Regions from separate parts of the Clostridioides sp. GD02367 genome, predicted to be linked through region 2. Evidence: riboswitches for the same ligand, from Rfam matches in the RefSeq annotation. Region 2 holds a riboswitch; the other holds the start of a gene.
What was found. Region 2 has a riboswitch for lysine ahead of Q3223_RS04180 (aspartate kinase). Riboswitches for the same ligand answer to the same signal wherever they lie in the genome.
Positions count from the first base shown of each region.

Region 1: it holds a riboswitch for lysine, as region 2 does, so the genes downstream of both, Q3223_RS13990 (aspartate-semialdehyde dehydrogenase) here and Q3223_RS04180 (aspartate kinase) in region 2, are expected to answer to the same signal.

Region 1 covers NZ_JBJODK010000010.1:122,396-130,609, reverse strand. The annotation lists gene Q3223_RS14000 (L-serine ammonia-lyase) at 1-86, opposite strand, end outside; gene dapA (4-hydroxy-tetrahydrodipicolinate synthase) at 409-1,290, shown strand; lysine riboswitch at 1,368-1,541, shown strand; gene Q3223_RS13990 (aspartate-semialdehyde dehydrogenase) at 1,719-2,720, shown strand; gene dapA (4-hydroxy-tetrahydrodipicolinate synthase) at 2,837-3,724, shown strand; gene dapB (4-hydroxy-tetrahydrodipicolinate reductase) at 3,791-4,540, shown strand; gene dapD (2,3,4,5-tetrahydropyridine-2,6-dicarboxylate N-acetyltransferase) at 4,729-5,445, shown strand; gene Q3223_RS13970 (SPFH domain-containing protein) at 5,559-6,548, opposite strand; gene dapB (4-hydroxy-tetrahydrodipicolinate reductase) at 6,890-7,645, shown strand; gene Q3223_RS13960 (exosporium protein) at 7,724-8,214, opposite strand, start outside.
Region 2 covers NZ_JBJODK010000003.1:30,435-38,648, forward strand. The annotation lists gene Q3223_RS04155 (glutamine--tRNA ligase/YqeY domain fusion protein) at 1-1,083, opposite strand, end outside; gene Q3223_RS04160 (DUF2140 domain-containing protein) at 1,376-2,089, shown strand; gene Q3223_RS04165 (hypothetical protein) at 2,250-2,813, shown strand; gene Q3223_RS04170 (hypothetical protein) at 3,121-4,821, shown strand; gene Q3223_RS04175 (hypothetical protein) at 4,992-5,609, shown strand; lysine riboswitch at 5,720-5,888, shown strand; gene Q3223_RS04180 (aspartate kinase) at 5,970-7,163, shown strand; gene lysA (diaminopimelate decarboxylase) at 7,181-8,214, shown strand, end outside.

The DNA of each region.
Region 1 (8,214 bases), on a different contig from region 2:
AATCTTTCTGCTGCTCTTTGTGGTCCCATAGTATGAGAACTTGAAGGCCCACTTCCTATTTTAAAAAGTTCCTTTAAAGTATCCATATTATTCCTCCTAAATTTACGGTATTATTACTTATTATTAGATTTTACGCACATATTTATTATAACCTAAATATATTAATTATTAGTTATTAAATTCGCATAAAATTTATTTTTTATTTCCATTTTGGTATATTTTATTAAATTAATATGCATATTTTGAGAATAAAACATTTATTTCAAATTTTTCTAATATTAATATAATATAAATATCTTATTTAAACAGTTAAGATATTAACTATACCTATTAAAATTAATTAATTTGTACTATAATTATTATTGTACTTAAAAAATTAAATTTAGATAAAAAAGGAGATTTGATTATATGTTATTTAAAGGTTCTGCTGTTGCTTTAGTTACCCCATTCACAGAGGATAATAATGTCAACTTCGAAAAATTAGGTGAATTAATCGAATACCACATTGAGAATGATACAGATGCACTAGTTGTTTGTGGAACAACAGGTGAGGCAACTACTATGAGTGAATCTGAAATTTTTGCTGTAATAAAATATACAGTTGAAAAAGTTAACAAAAGAATACCTGTCATTGCAGGTACTGGTTCAAACAATACTATGTTGTCTGTTCATATGAGTCAAGAAGCTGAAAAATTAGGAGTTGATGGACTTTTAATAATAACTCCTTACTATAATAAGACTAATGAAAAAGGTCTTAAACTTCACTTTGAAACAATAGCAAATAGCGTTAAGTTACCAATTATTTTATACAATGTACCTGGAAGAACTAAAGTAAATATAAAGCCATCTGTTGTGGCTGAACTTGCTAAAATAGATAATATAGTTGCTGTAAAGGAAGCAAGTGGAGATTTAGCTCAAGTTGCAGAAATAGCTAAATTAGTACCTGAAGACTTTGCTATATACTCCGGTAATGATGACACTATATTACCACTATTATCATTAGGTGGAAGTGGTGTTATCTCTGTGCTTGCTAACATTTGCCCTAAGGAGACACATGACTTAGTAACTAAATTCTTTAAAGGTGATATTGAAGGCTCAAAAAAATTACAACTTGATATGGATGCTTTAATTGCTGCCTTATTTATAGAAGTAAATCCAGTGCCAGTTAAAACTGCCATGAATATTTTAGGTTTTAATGTTGGAGATTTAAGACTTCCTCTAGCTGAAATGGAAGAAACTAATCTTAATGTATTAAAACAAGAATTGACAAATTTTGGATTTAAATTTTAGCAATATTTATATAAATAAGTTGATTTTTTCTTAAATATGTATTATTATTAGAATAATCAAATTTTAATATCCTATTAACCTAGGGTAGAGGTAGCTGTAACTAAGAGTATCCAATAGTAGCTGGCAGGTGTTAATGATTGGAAAAAGGATTTACAGCCGAAGAAAATATTTCTTGCAATTATATTTTCTGGGATTACACATAACATGTGTAATACTGTCACTTATATTATAAGTGATGAGCTACAGGGTTTACTTTGAGTGATAAATTAGACGTACAAAGTATACCTTTGTACGTTTTTTGTATATAATTAAAGTTGTTAATATAATATTAAAGTTTTTGGATATAAAAAAATATTAACATATCTTACTTGTATAACTAAAATCAAATAAAATAATGTTTTAATAATTTAAAATTGGGGTGAATTTATATGAAAAAAGTAAACGTAGCGATAGTTGGTGCTACTGGAATGGTAGGTAGAACATTTTTAAAAGTATTAGAAGAAAGAAATTTTCCAATAGAAAATCTATTTTTATTCTCTTCTTCTAAATCAGCTGGTTCTAAAGTAATATTTTGTGGTAAAGAATATATAGTAGAAGAATTAAAGGAAACTTCATTTACTGATAGAGGTATACAAATAGCACTATTCTCTGCTGGAGGAAGTATTAGTGAAAAGTATGCTCCAATAGCAGCATCAAATGGAATCTTAGTAGTGGATAATTCTAGTCACTGGAGAATGGACCCAGATGTTCCTTTAGTAGTTCCTGAAGTAAATCCTGAAGCAATAAAAGAACACAAGGGCATAATAGCTAATCCTAACTGCTCTACTATACAAGCTATGGTTCCTCTTAAGCCACTTGATGATAAGTACAAAATTAAGAGAGTAGTATACTCTACTTACCAAGCTGTATCTGGTTCTGGTGTTAAAGGTGTTGAAGATTTAGAGAAAGGGATGAATGGTAATCCTACTGGATTCTACCCTCACCAAATATCTTACAATTGTCTTCCTCATATAGATTCATTTACTGAAAATGGATATACTAAGGAAGAAATGAAAATGGTAAATGAAACTATGAAAATACTTAATAATTACGACTTAAAAATAACTGCAACTACTGTAAGAGTTCCAGTGAGAAATGGTCATAGTGAATCTATAAACGTTGAATTTAACAATCCATTTGAATTAGAAGACTTGGTAAAAACACTTGAAGAAGCTCCAGGGGTTGTAGTAGTTGATAATCCTGCTAATAATGAATATCCAACTGCTGTAGAATTTGACAATAGAGATGAAGTATTTGTTGGAAGAATAAGAAGAGACTTCAGTGTTGACAATGGTGTAAATCTTTGGGTTGTAGCTGACAATATCAGAAAAGGTGCTGCAACTAATGCAATTCAAATAGCTGAAATGGCTTTATCATACGATTTAGTATAATATACAAACTTGTATAAATATATAATTTTGTAAAATATTAATAATAATATAAAAACAAGCATTAGAAGTAACTGTAATATAAAACACAAAAATAAAAAAGAGGGGATTGATTTTATATGATATTTAAAGGTTCTGCTGTTGCTCTAGTTACACCATTTACAAAGGATAACAAAGTTGATTTTGACAAATTAGGCGAATTGGTTGAATACCAGATAGCTAATGGTACTGATGCTATAGTATCTTGTGGTACTACTGGTGAAGCTAATACTATGACTGATGAAGAACAACTTGCTACTATTAAGTATGTTGTAGAAAAAGTTAATAAAAGAGTTCCTGTTATAGCTGGAAGTGGTTCTAATGATACTATGCACTCAGTTAATCTAAGCCAAGAAGCTGAAAAATTAGGAGTAGATGCTCTATTAATCATAACTCCTTATTACAATAAAGCTAATAAAGCTGGACTTAAACGTCATTTTGAAACAATAGCTAACAGTGTCAAACTTCCAATTATACTTTACAATGTCCCTGGAAGAACTTGTGTAAATATAAGTCCTAGCCTTATAGTTGAACTTGCTAAAATAGATAATATAGTTGCTGTAAAAGAAGCTAGTGGAGACCTAGGACAGGTTGCAGAAATAGCTAGTTTAGTTCCAGATGATTTTGCTATCTACTCTGGTAATGATGATACTATACTTCCTTTATTATCTTTAGGAGGTCAAGGAGTTATATCAGTACTTGCTAATGTTTGCCCTCAAGAAACTCACGATTTAGTAGCCAAATTCTTTGAAGGCGATATAGAAGGTTCTAGAAAATTACAACTTGGTATGGATGCTCTAATAGCAGCTTTATTTATAGAAGTAAATCCTATACCAGTTAAGACTGCAATGAATTTACTAGGATTCAATGTTGGAGATTTAAGATTACCTCTAGCAGAAATGGACCCAGCAAATTTAGAAGTATTAAAGAAAGAATTAGTTAACTTTGGACTAAAAGTTAATGCATAGTAAAAATTGATGCATGGTAAAAAATAGGTTTGGTCAAAAGTTAGCCCTTAATCATAGGAGGAAATTATGTTAAAAGTTATAGCAACTGGTTATGATGGAAAAATGGGTAAGATTTTAGCCGATACTATAAGAGAAGATAGTGAATTAGAATTGGTTTGTGTTGCAGCTAGAGGTATGGATAGTTGTGAAGGTGACCTTAAAATCTACGAAGACATGAGCACTATAGTTGAAGAAGTTGATGTAGTTATAGATTTTTCTCATCACTCTAATTTAGATAATATCTTATCTTATGTTTTAAAGACTAAGACACCTTTAGTAATTGCTACTACTGGATATAATGATGAAGAAATGAACAAAATACATGAAGCGGCTAAAGTTATTCCTGTATTCCAATCATATAATATGTCTCTTGGTGTAAATGTATTAGTGAAATTAGTTAAAGATGCAGCTAAATTATTAGAAGGATTTGATATAGAAATAATAGAAAAACATCACAACAGAAAAGTAGATGCCCCAAGTGGCACAGCTGTTATGATTGCTAACGCTATAAAAGAGGTTTTACCAAATGTTGAAAATAATTATGGTAGATATGGTCGTAGCGCAAAAAGACAACCAAACGAAGTTGGTATTCATGCTATAAGAGGTGGAAATATTGTTGGTGAACATGATGCTCTATTTGCAGGAGATAATGAAGTCCTTACAATAAGCCATCAAGCCCAATCTCGTGGTATCTTTGCAAGTGGTTCTATAGCTGCTGCTAAATACTTAGTTAAACAAAAACCAGGATTTTATAATATGGACAGCATGTTAGGATAATAACAATAATATAATGAGGACACACAGTTTAACTCAAATATATACAATAGATAAATTTATTTGATACTATGCTTATATGATAAAAAATCTGTAAAATAAATGTAAATAATGAAAAGTAAGTATATACTAAAATTGATAAATAAGTATATAATAAAAGAAATATAATGAAATACAAGGAGAATTAACAAATGGTAAATTTAAACGATGCTTATGAAATAGCAAGATATATAAAAGAAGTTAAAAAGAAAACACCTGTTAAGGTATATGTAAATACTAACTCTTTACATTTCCAATCAACTGATAAATTTAAAGTATTTGGATGCAATGGTTCTTATATATTTATAGGTGACTATGAAGATATAATGGAAGTATTAGATAAACATGGTAAAGATATAATAGATACTCATGTAGAATACGATAGAAGAAATTCTGCTATTCCTCTAAAAAATACTTTAAGTGAACATGCAAGAATCGAGCCAGGTGCAATAATAAGAGACATGGTTACTATAGAAAAAAATGCTGTTGTAATGATGGGAGCTGTTATAAATATAGGAGCTGTTATTGGTGAAGGTTCTATGGTAGATATGAATGCTGTTATTGGAGCTAGAGGTACTCTTGGTAAAAATGTTCATTTAGGTGCTGGAGCTGTTGTTGCTGGTGTTTTAGAGCCACCTTCTGCTACTCCTGTTATAGTTGAAGATGATGTTTTAATAGGAGCTAATGCAGTTATTCTTGAAGGTGTTAGAATCGGTAAAGGTGCTGTTGTTGCAGCTGGTGCTATTGTAACTACTGATGTAGAAGCTGGTGCTGTTGTTGCTGGTTCTCCTGCTAAAGTTATAAAAATGAAAGATGAAAAAACGGCTGACAAGACTAAACTTATGGATGACCTTAGAAATTTAGATTAATTAAATAAGTAATGTATAAGCAAAAGGGTGTCTCAACATGAATTTAATTCATTAGAGACACCCTCTTTTTAGGATATTTGAAATTATTTAAAATGTCTTAACTTTACCCTAGATTAATATATTGAACCACTATTTACTACTGGTTGTGCATCTTTATTACCACAAAGAACAACCAATAGATTACTTACCATAGCTGCTTTACGTTCTTCATCCAAAGTTACAACATTATTTTCACTTAAATTAGTTAGTGCCATTTCTACCATACTTACAGCCCCTTCAACAATCTTTTTACGTGCTGCTATTATAGCCTCTGCTTGTTGACGTTGTAACATTGCTGCTGCAATTTCTGGCGCATAAGAAAGGTGAGTAATTCTTACTTCACACACTTCAATTCCTGCAATATCAACTCTTGATTGTAATTCGTCTTTTAATTTATCAGCTATCTCTTGACTACTACCACGAAGAGATTTCTCATCTCCATCTTCAGATACATCGTATGGATAAAGTCTCGAAACATTACGAATAGTCGAATCACATTGAATAGATAAAAATGTATTATAATTATCCACATTAAATACTGCCTTTGTTGCATCTATAACCTTCCAAATTACAACAACTCCTATTATAATCGGATTTCCTAATAAATCATTAACTTTCTGCTTTTCATTATTAAGAGTCATTGTTTTTAAAGATACTTTTTTCCCTCTTGGATTAGATGATATATCTACTTTTTCATCAGATGAAGATTTTGATATATTAATTCCTGATGATGTTGGATTTATTGCAGAACAAAATGGATTTACCCAATAGTATCCTTCTTTTTTTATAGTCCCATAATAGTTACCAAACAAAACAAGAACTATAGCTTCCTTAGGATTAATCATCTTTAGTCCAAAACATAGGATAAAATCTACCAGTATAAATACAAGCCCTGAAATTAACATAAGTGAACCTATCCCAGCAAAGCCACTATCAAGTTTTATTATTCCAAAAACCATAATAGCTATTGAAACTACTAAAAATAAGATAATCATTATCAAAGCCATTACTCCATTAAATGTCTTTGCTTCTTTCTCTTGATAAGTCTTCTCTTCTTTTAACATATCTATCACTCCCATCTTAGTATATTAAGTTAAGATATTTCTAATTTAATAATATCACTTTTAATACCTTAAATGTTGAGTTTAAAGTTAATACTTTAAATTTTTATCTATCTTTACATATACACATCTTTAGATCTTTTAATATATTAATATTGATTTTTAAGCGAATTTTATGAAATATGAACTTAAATTTAATATATATTAAATTTAGGCACTCTTTTTTAAATATCCAGTAAACTATAACCCTAATATCACTAATATTATTTTATATAAATTGTATTAGTGATAAAATAAACTTATAGTAATACAACAAATTTTTATTAATTTAATAGGAGGAATTTATGTTGAAAGTTATAATTAGTGGTTATAATGGAACAATGGGAAGAGTACTAGCAGAATGTGTAAAAAAAGATAGTGAATTAGAACTAGTGTGTGGGGTAGCTAGGTCTGCTGATGAAAAAGGTTGCTATGGTGATACAAAACTTTATAAGACAATGACTGATGTTACTGAAAAAGCTGATGTCATAATAGATTTTTCACATCATGAAACTTTAGAACCAATATTATCATATGCGCTAAAAAATAATGTACCTGTAGTATTAGCCACTACTGGCTATGATGAGAGTGATTTAAACAGAATAGAAGAAGCATCAAAAAATATTCCTATATTATTATCATCAAATACATCTCTTGGAGTAAATATATTAATAAAATTGGTTAAAGATGCATCAAAAATGCTAAATGGTTTTGATATTGAAATTATAGAAAAACATCACAATAGAAAAGAAGATGCTCCTAGTGGAACTGCTACTATGATAGCAAATGCAATTAAAGAAGTGTTGCCTGAAAGTATAAATAAACATGGAAGATATGGTAGGGATTGCAAAAGAAAAGCAAACGAAATTGGAATACACTCTATAAGAGGAGGCAATATAATCAGTGACCATGATGTTATATTTGCAGGTGATAATGAAGTTCTTACATTAAGTCATCATTCTCAATCTGATGAGGTATTTGCAAACGGTTCTATAGTTGCAGCTAAATTCTTAGTTGGTAAACAATCTGGACTTTATAAAATGTCAGACATATTAGGATAGTTTTTTATACATAATAAATCTCAATCTATTTAGATATTCAAGTATAAACATTTAAATAGATTGAGATTTTAATATATATTATTGTATTCTATATACTGAAACAAATCCAGCAGCAGAAGTACCTGATGTTGTTGAGTTAAAAGTAAAGCTTAAAGTAACAGCTGCTGCTCTGGCATCAACCAAGAAGTCCAGTCCTACACTTACATCTGATGCAGTAAGAGTATTTACTGCTTTTGCAATAAAGTTATTTTGAGCTGTTCCATTAAAGTTTGTAGTTATTGACATAAACCCTGCAAGTGAAAGTGTAGCACGTACACCAAAAGATACATTGTATATTCCTCCAACTGCAAGATTTATAGTACTACTTGTTGGTAAAGTTATATTAGTTCCATTTATAAATGATGAGTTAAATGTAACTAATGAATTATTTGATAAGGTTGTAGAAGATACTACAAACTGTGCATTATTTGATGCTAATACCCCTGTTGCTCCTGTTGGACCTGTTGGGCCTGTTGCTCCATCTGCTCCTGTTGCCCCTGTTGCTCCTGTTGCCCCTGTTGCTCCATCTG
Region 2 (8,214 bases):
TTCAATTTTATCTTCTGGGTAATTAGTTATAACTAGTTTTAAAGGTCTTAAAATTCCCATAGCAAGAGGTGCTTTTGGTTGTAGATTTTCTCTTAGGAAATAATCAAGCATTTGGCTATCTACTGTAGAGTTAACTTTTGATACCCCTATTTCACTACAGAAATTGCGTAATGCTTCTGCAGTATATCCTTTACGTCTGATACCAGATATTGTAGGAACACGAGGGTCATCCCAACCATCAACAACACCTTCATCTACAAGTTGTTTTAATTTTCTTTTACTCATAACAGTATTGTTTATATTAAGTCTAGCAAATTCTATTTGTCTAGGTACATTTTCCATTTCACACTCTTTGACAAACCAATCATAAAGCGGTCTTTGGTCTTCAAATTCTAGAGTACATATAGAGTGAGTTATCCCTTCAATTGCATCTTCAATTGGATGAGCAAAAGCATACATAGGATATATGCACCATTTATCTCCTGTGTTGTGATGTGTTGAATGAGATATTCTATATATAATTGGGTCTCTAAGGTTTATATTTGGAGAACACATATCTATTTTAGCTCTTAATGTCTTTTCACCATCTTTAAATTCACCATTTTTCATTCTTTCAAATAAATCAAGGTTTTCTTCAATAGACCTATTTCTATAAGGACTTTCTTTTCCAGGCTCAGTTAAAGTACCACGATATTCTCTCATTTCTTCTTGTGTCAAGTCACATACATAAGCCTTACCTTTTTTTATTAATATTAAAGCTCTCTTGTACATTTCATCAAAGTAGTTAGATGCAAAATTTAACTCGTTCCAATCAAACCCTAACCACTTAACATCTTCTTTTATAGATTCTACATATTCAACATCTTCTTTTAATGGATTTGTATCATCAAATCTTAAATTAGCTTTTCCGTTAAACTCCTTAGCTAGTCCAAAGTTAAGACATATACTTTTTGCATGACCAATATGTAAATATCCGTTTGGCTCAGGTGGAAAACGAGTTATTATACTGTCGTGTTTTCCTGTTTCTAGGTCATTTATAATAATATTTTTTATAAAGTTAGATGAGTTCGTTTCATTTGACATATTTTATACCTCCTATTTAATTTGCTTATAATACAGGACACTACACTGTATTGCATAATATTAATTTTAATCCAAGATTAGAAAAAAATAAAGGTGTAATTAAGAGTATTATGCAAAATATTAACTTTTATACTAAAAACATGTTTTTTACAGTTTATTTACAAAAAATGAGATTTGTTGAATTAATCCTTAAAAGGCTGTATTATAATATGTATATTGTTAAGAATATTATGTGAAGTTAGTTATCTAAATTTATTTTAAATCTGTTGACAGATTTGTAAAGGAGACGATTATGGGAAAGGTTGCAAAAATTTTATTGAGTTTAATTGTTATTGTTCTAGTGTTTACAGGGATTATTGTATACACTTTGACACCAAAAGAAAGATATGATGTCAGTTCACAAAATAATGAAATTATAGATGAAGAATACTTATCAAAAGGTTCATATATAAATTCCATGGAAGTAGTAAAAAATCCACTTAGAATGGTTGGGAAAGTGTCTGTTTCAGAGGATGAGTTTAGAAATTTAATATATACATTAATGCATAAGCATGGGATTAAAGAGCTTGAAAATAATTTTGTTGAAATGAAAGATGGAAAAATAAAAGTGGCAGGGCCATATAAGGTATTTGGATTAATAAATAGCCAATATGAACTTGAATTGAGACCTACTTTAAAAGGAGAGAATCTAATTGTAAGCCTTGAAAATGTAAAACTTGGTAAATTCAAGATAAGTGATAAGATGTTAGAGAAAATACTAAGTAACTATAATAAAAAAGTTCCATTTGAAGTTAATGGAAATAAGGTTACTTTAGAGAAAAGTTATCTTTATCCAGTAACTCTTAAAAATATATCTATAAAAAAAGGAAATATTGATTTGGATATGGAAGTAGAAATAGATTTGAAGTCACAAATAAATGGGGCATTAGGATATTTGAAGGATTCTGGAAAGGCTCAGGATATACTAAATCATTTGATTAATTTAAAGAAAACAGCTGTTGGTTAAAAATATAGAAAACTTATATTTATATTTTTATTATATTTCATATAACATTGGAGTACTTTAAAATCAAAATTTGTAAAATAACATTTATTGTGTTAGAATGTTCTATGATATTAAGTTGTAAATACGTAATATTATTTAGTTACTAGATTGGGGGGAAATGATGAATAAAGTCTATATTGTAACAACATATACAGGAACTGTATTATCTTACTTAATAAGGAATATAAGTAAAAAACTGTATACACATGTGTCAATATCACTAAATGAAAATTTAAAGCCAATGTATTCTTTTGGGAGATTAAATCCGAGAAATCCGTTTATTGGGGGATTTGTTGAAGAAAATATAAATCAAGGATTATATGCTATAAGAAAAAATACTGTGTGTAGAGTATATTCATTAGAAGTAGATAATTTACAATATGAAAATCTATTTAAAAATATAAAATTAATTAGTGATTATAGAGAAGATTACTATTATGATACAATGGCATTAATATATTTGCCAATGAATATTCATAGACAATCTGAATATAAATATGTATGTTCAAACTTTGTTGCTGATATGTTAGAAAAAAGTGAAATAGACATTTTAAATAAACAATCATTTGAAGTAACACCAAATGATTTTTATAATTTACCTGGTTTAACCTTAGAATATGAAGGTTTATTATCAGAATATAATTCTAGACAACATTCTTATGTATCAAAAATCGCAAACATCTAAAAATTTATTTTAGAGTTTATCATATAAAAACTATTGCTAGATAATTAGGCTGAAGATAGTAGTTTAACTTCGAGAGGATTAAGAATTCGTAAATCTTAGTTAGAATACTTTCTTCAGTTTTTAAATTTTAGTGATTATCTGTATTTTTACAGTATTTTTGGGGTATATAGATAAGATATAATTGAATAAAATATCTATATAAATGTATAAAGATATCTTAACACATAAATAAATATGATAAATATTTATTTTTTGTAAATATATGGATATAATAGTAATAATAACATTTTGTAGAGAGGAGTATTAAATGAAACGATATCTTAAAACATATGGAGTTGCAATAATAATTGTAGCAATTTATGCATTTATTAAATTACCTGTACTTAGATTAGATTTCACATCTTTATTTTCAGTAGGAATAATTTTCTTTGTTGTGGCAGGAATACTAGATATGATGTTAGATAGAAATGAAAGAACATCTAAACTTGCTAAATATAATTTTTCAATAGCAATAGCTTTACTTGTGTATATTGTAGTTGTACCTTTTATAACTTCTACACCTGTATTTCATGCAAAGGCATATAAAGAATTATTAGGAAAAGTAACTGAAAGTAAATTTACTGACGACATTAGTCCTGTCAGTGTAAATGACATTCGTCTTGTAGATGAAGATATGGCCATGAAATTGGGAGATAAAAAGCTTGGAGAAGTTCCAGCTATAGGTAGTGTGTCAAAATTAGGAAAATTCCATATACAAAATGTGGATGGAGAATTGTACTGGGTTGCACCTCTTGTTCATAGAGACATAATTAAGTGGGTAACATCTTTAAGTGGTTCAAGTGGTTATGTAAAAGTATCTGCAAGTAACCCTCAAGATGTTCAATTAGTTCAAGAAATAGATGGAAAACCAATAAAGATAGTATATCAACCAGAAGCTTACTTGCATCAAGATTTACAGAGACATTTATACATACATGGTGTGGTAAATGTTGGTATGACAGATTTTACCCTTGAAATAAATGATGAAGGGAAACCTTATTGGGTTGTAAGTTTATATGAGCATAAAATTGGTTATGGAGGAGCAAATGCTACAGGAATAGCTACTGTTGATGCAGAAACTGGAAAAATAAATGTTTACAATGTTAAAAATACACCTAAATGGGTGGATAGAATCCAGCCACAAGAATTTATAACAGACCAGATTAAAGACTGGGGAGTTTATGTTAATGGATTTTTAAATTCTGTTATATCAGAAAAAGGAGTACTAGTGCCAACAGAAGGAACATCATTAGTTTATGGAAATGATAATAGGTCTTATTGGTATACAGGTATAACATCTTCAGGAGGAGATGAATCTACAATTGGATTTATGTTAGTTGACTCTAGAACAAAAGAAGCTAAATTATATAAGCAACCAGGAGCTACTGAGACAGCTGCAATGAAATCAGCTGAAGGTAATGTTCAAGAAAAGAATTATGAAGCAACATTCCCTGTAATGTATAATATATTAGGTCAACCAACATATGTATCATCGTTAAAAGATAAGGCTGGTCTTGTAAAGAGAGTTGCATTTGTATCTGTTGAAGATTATAATGTGCTTGGTTTAGGTGAAGATAAAAACGAAGCATTGAGAAACTATAAAGATTCATTAGAATCTAAGGGTAATGATTTAAAACTGGATAATGATTTAAAAGATGAAGTCATAGAAGGTACAGTGACAAGAATAAGTCCAGATGTACGAGGTGGAAATACTAATTATTATGTGACTTTAGATTCAAATAAAGAGATAATATTCAAAGCTACTTCAAAAGTATCTAGTGAATTGCCATTGACTCAAGTTGGAGATAAAGTCAAAATATCATATTCAAAAGAATTATCTGGTGTAATTGAAATGTCAGAATTTGATAACCTAAATATTGCAAACTTTGAAGATAAAAAAGCAAAAGAGGGAACAGGAACTGACGAAAATACAAACTCTCAAGGTTCTGAGAATCAAGATAATGTATAGTTTAACTTAAAAAAATCGAAAATAGTATTTAATATATTAATAGCTAGTTTTTATAAAATTTATTTTTATAAAAACTAGCTATTTTATTTTAATTCTTTGTAAATTTAATGTCATAAAATTAATATAATATTAGTACAACTTTGCAAATAATACTTCAAGGAGAATGTACTATGACTAATATGGAAAAAGAGATATTGCTTTTAATTAGCAGGGTTAGATGTGTTACAGAAGCTCAATTTAGAAAAATTTATGGAGACCAAAAGAGATATAATAAAAAAAACTTTAAAAAAACCTTGAGAAAAATGTGTAGTGAGTATACACTTAAAAAATATCCTTGTGATGTAGATTATTATAATTACAAAGACCTCTCATACGTATACTATTTGAATGGTAGTAAACTTTTTAAGGGAGATGATTTAATAAAGGCTCTAGTAGGGTCAGAATTAGTTGTTAGAATCAATACTGCAGGTTGTGATGTAAAAAGATTCTACCGAAATGTTAGTGTGGATGATATGAAATATGATTTATTTATTGAATATACAGACCAATTTGGTAATATAAAACAGGTTCTAGTAGATGTTGATTTAAATAATGAAATAGATATTTCTAAATATGAAAATCTTTCTAGAAAGATAGATAAATCTACAATTCCATTTTTTAAAGTGCCAAACGTTTTGGTAGTTACACCAGATAATCTATCTGAATTAAATGATTTAGAGAGATATGATAGTGAGTATAGTATAAATTTTATAGATTTAGGATTAAATAAACTATTTAATTGTATATAACCTAATTTTAAAAAAGAGAATTATAGATTTGCCACATTTTGTAAAATAATTGTTGCAATATTATATAGAATGTGATAAAACTATATTAATAAATTAATTAAAAATAATGAGCCTAGGGTAGAGGTAGCTATATTCAATAGTATTCAATAGGAGCTGGTAAGTGTTGATGATTGATGAAAGGGTCTATAGCCGAAGAAAATTTGTTGACGGATGGATTTTCTGGACTTATGCAGAATATGTATAAGGCTGTCACTTTTAAAGTGATGAGCTACAAGGTTACTTGGTCTATGAGATTTACACGTCCAAAGTATACCTTTGGGCGTTTTTATTTATCAAAATTTAACTTGAGGGGGAAAAAGCATGAGTATAATTGTTCAAAAATATGGTGGAAGTTCGGTGGCAGATACTGATAAAATAAAATCAATTGCAGAAAACATAATAGAACGAAGAAAAGAAAATCCACAAATGGTAATAGTTGTGTCTGCCATGGGTAAATCCACTGATGAATATATAAAGTTGGCTAAAGAATTGAGTAATGAACCTAGTAAAAGAGAATTGGATGCTTTGATGTCTACTGGAGAAATGATTTCAGCTTCTTTATTATCAATAGCATTAAATGCACTTGGATGTAAGGCTGTAAGTTATAATGCTTATCAGCTAAATATAAAAACAAGTGGTCTTCATGGGAAGTCTCAAATTGATGATATAAATGTAAATAGAATTAAAAATAGTTTAGATGAAGGAAATGTCGTAATAGTAACTGGATTTCAAGGAATCAATGAAGATGGTGATGTAACTACTCTTGGGAGAGGTGGTTCAGACACATCTGCTGTGGCTCTTGCAGTTAAATTAAATGGGAAATGTGAGATATATACAGATGTTGATGGAATCTATTTTACAGACCCAAGAAAATATTCAAAGGCTAGTAAACTTGATGAGATTGAATATGAAGAAATGCTTGAGTTAGCAAGTTTAGGAGCACAAGTAATGCATTCAAGAAGTATAGAACTTGCACAAAAATATGGTGTTGAAATTTATGTTGGACGTACATGTGGTACAGTAAAAGGAACATATATAAGAGGGGGAAAAGATATGAAATTAGAGGATAAAGTAATAACAGGATTAGCTACTAGTGATGACGATAGCTCTATAACAATCAAAGATTTTAAAGCAGAAAATATATCTAGTTTATTTGAAGATATAGCAACTATAGGGATAAGTGTAGATATGATAAGTCAGACTGCACCTATCTTAGATAAAATAAGTGTATCATTTACAGTTCCAAAAGAAGAATTAGGAGAATGTAAGAAGATAGTATCTAAGTACACAGATGAAGAACATGTAGTGGTTGATAATAATATCACTAAATTCTCTTTGGTAGGTCTTGGCATGAAAAATACTTCTGGAGTTGCTGCTAAGGTATTTAAGATATTCAATGAAAATGGTATAATGATAAAACTTATAACTACATCAGAAATTCGTATAACATGTGCTATAAATTCTGATGATAAGCAAATAGCTATAGAAAAAATAGCAGAAGTATTTAATATATAAAATTTGGGGAGGATATTATGAAACTTCATGGAACTATGACTGTAAATGATAATGAATTATATATTGGAGGAGTGAGTTGTTTAGAGCTTAGTGAAAAATATCAAACTCCACTTTATGTATTTGATGAAGCTTTGGTAAGACAAAACTGTAGAGAATATGTAGAATATTTTAAAGCCAAAGATGGAAAAAACAAGGTTGCTTATGCAGGTAAAGCTTTTTTACCTATTTATATGTGTAATCTTATAAATGAAGAACAAATGTGCCTAGATGTAGTTTCAGGAGGCGAATTATATACAGCCTACAAATCAAATTTCCCTATGGAAAAAGTTTTCTTCCATGGAAATAATAAGACTAAAGAAGAAATAAATATGGGATTAGATTTAGGTGTAGGTAAGTTTGTAGTAGACAATTTTTATGAATTGGATTTGATTGAAAAGTTATGTGAAGAAAAAGGTAAAGTTCAAGAAATATATTTTAGAATAACACCTGGAATAGAGGCTCATACACACGATTATATAAAAACTGGACAGATAGATTCTAAATTTGGATTTGCCTTAGTGAATGGAGATTTATTTAGAGCAATAGAGAAATTGAGTGAATACAAGAATATAAGACTTGTGGGTCTTCATGCTCATATAGGCTCACAAATATTTGATGTAGAGCCATACATAGATACAGTGGACATAATGATGAACTTAGTAAAAGAGATAAAAGAAAAATTCAATATACAGTTAACAGAAATTGACTTAGGTGGAGGTGTAGGGGTTTATTACAGTAAAGAAGATAAGCCTAAGACTATAAAAGAATTCTGTGAGACTATAATTGCTAAAGCGGAAAGTTCATGTAAAGAGCTTGGGATAGAAGTACCTATATTGGTAATAGAACCAGGAAGATCAATAGTTGCAAATGCAGGAAGCACATTGTATACAGTAGGTTCAATAAAAGATATAAAAGATGTTAGAGTTTATGTAAGTGTAGATGGAGGTATGACAGATAATGTAAGACCTTCTCTGTATCAAGCTAGTTATGAGTGTAGTATTGTAAATAAAAT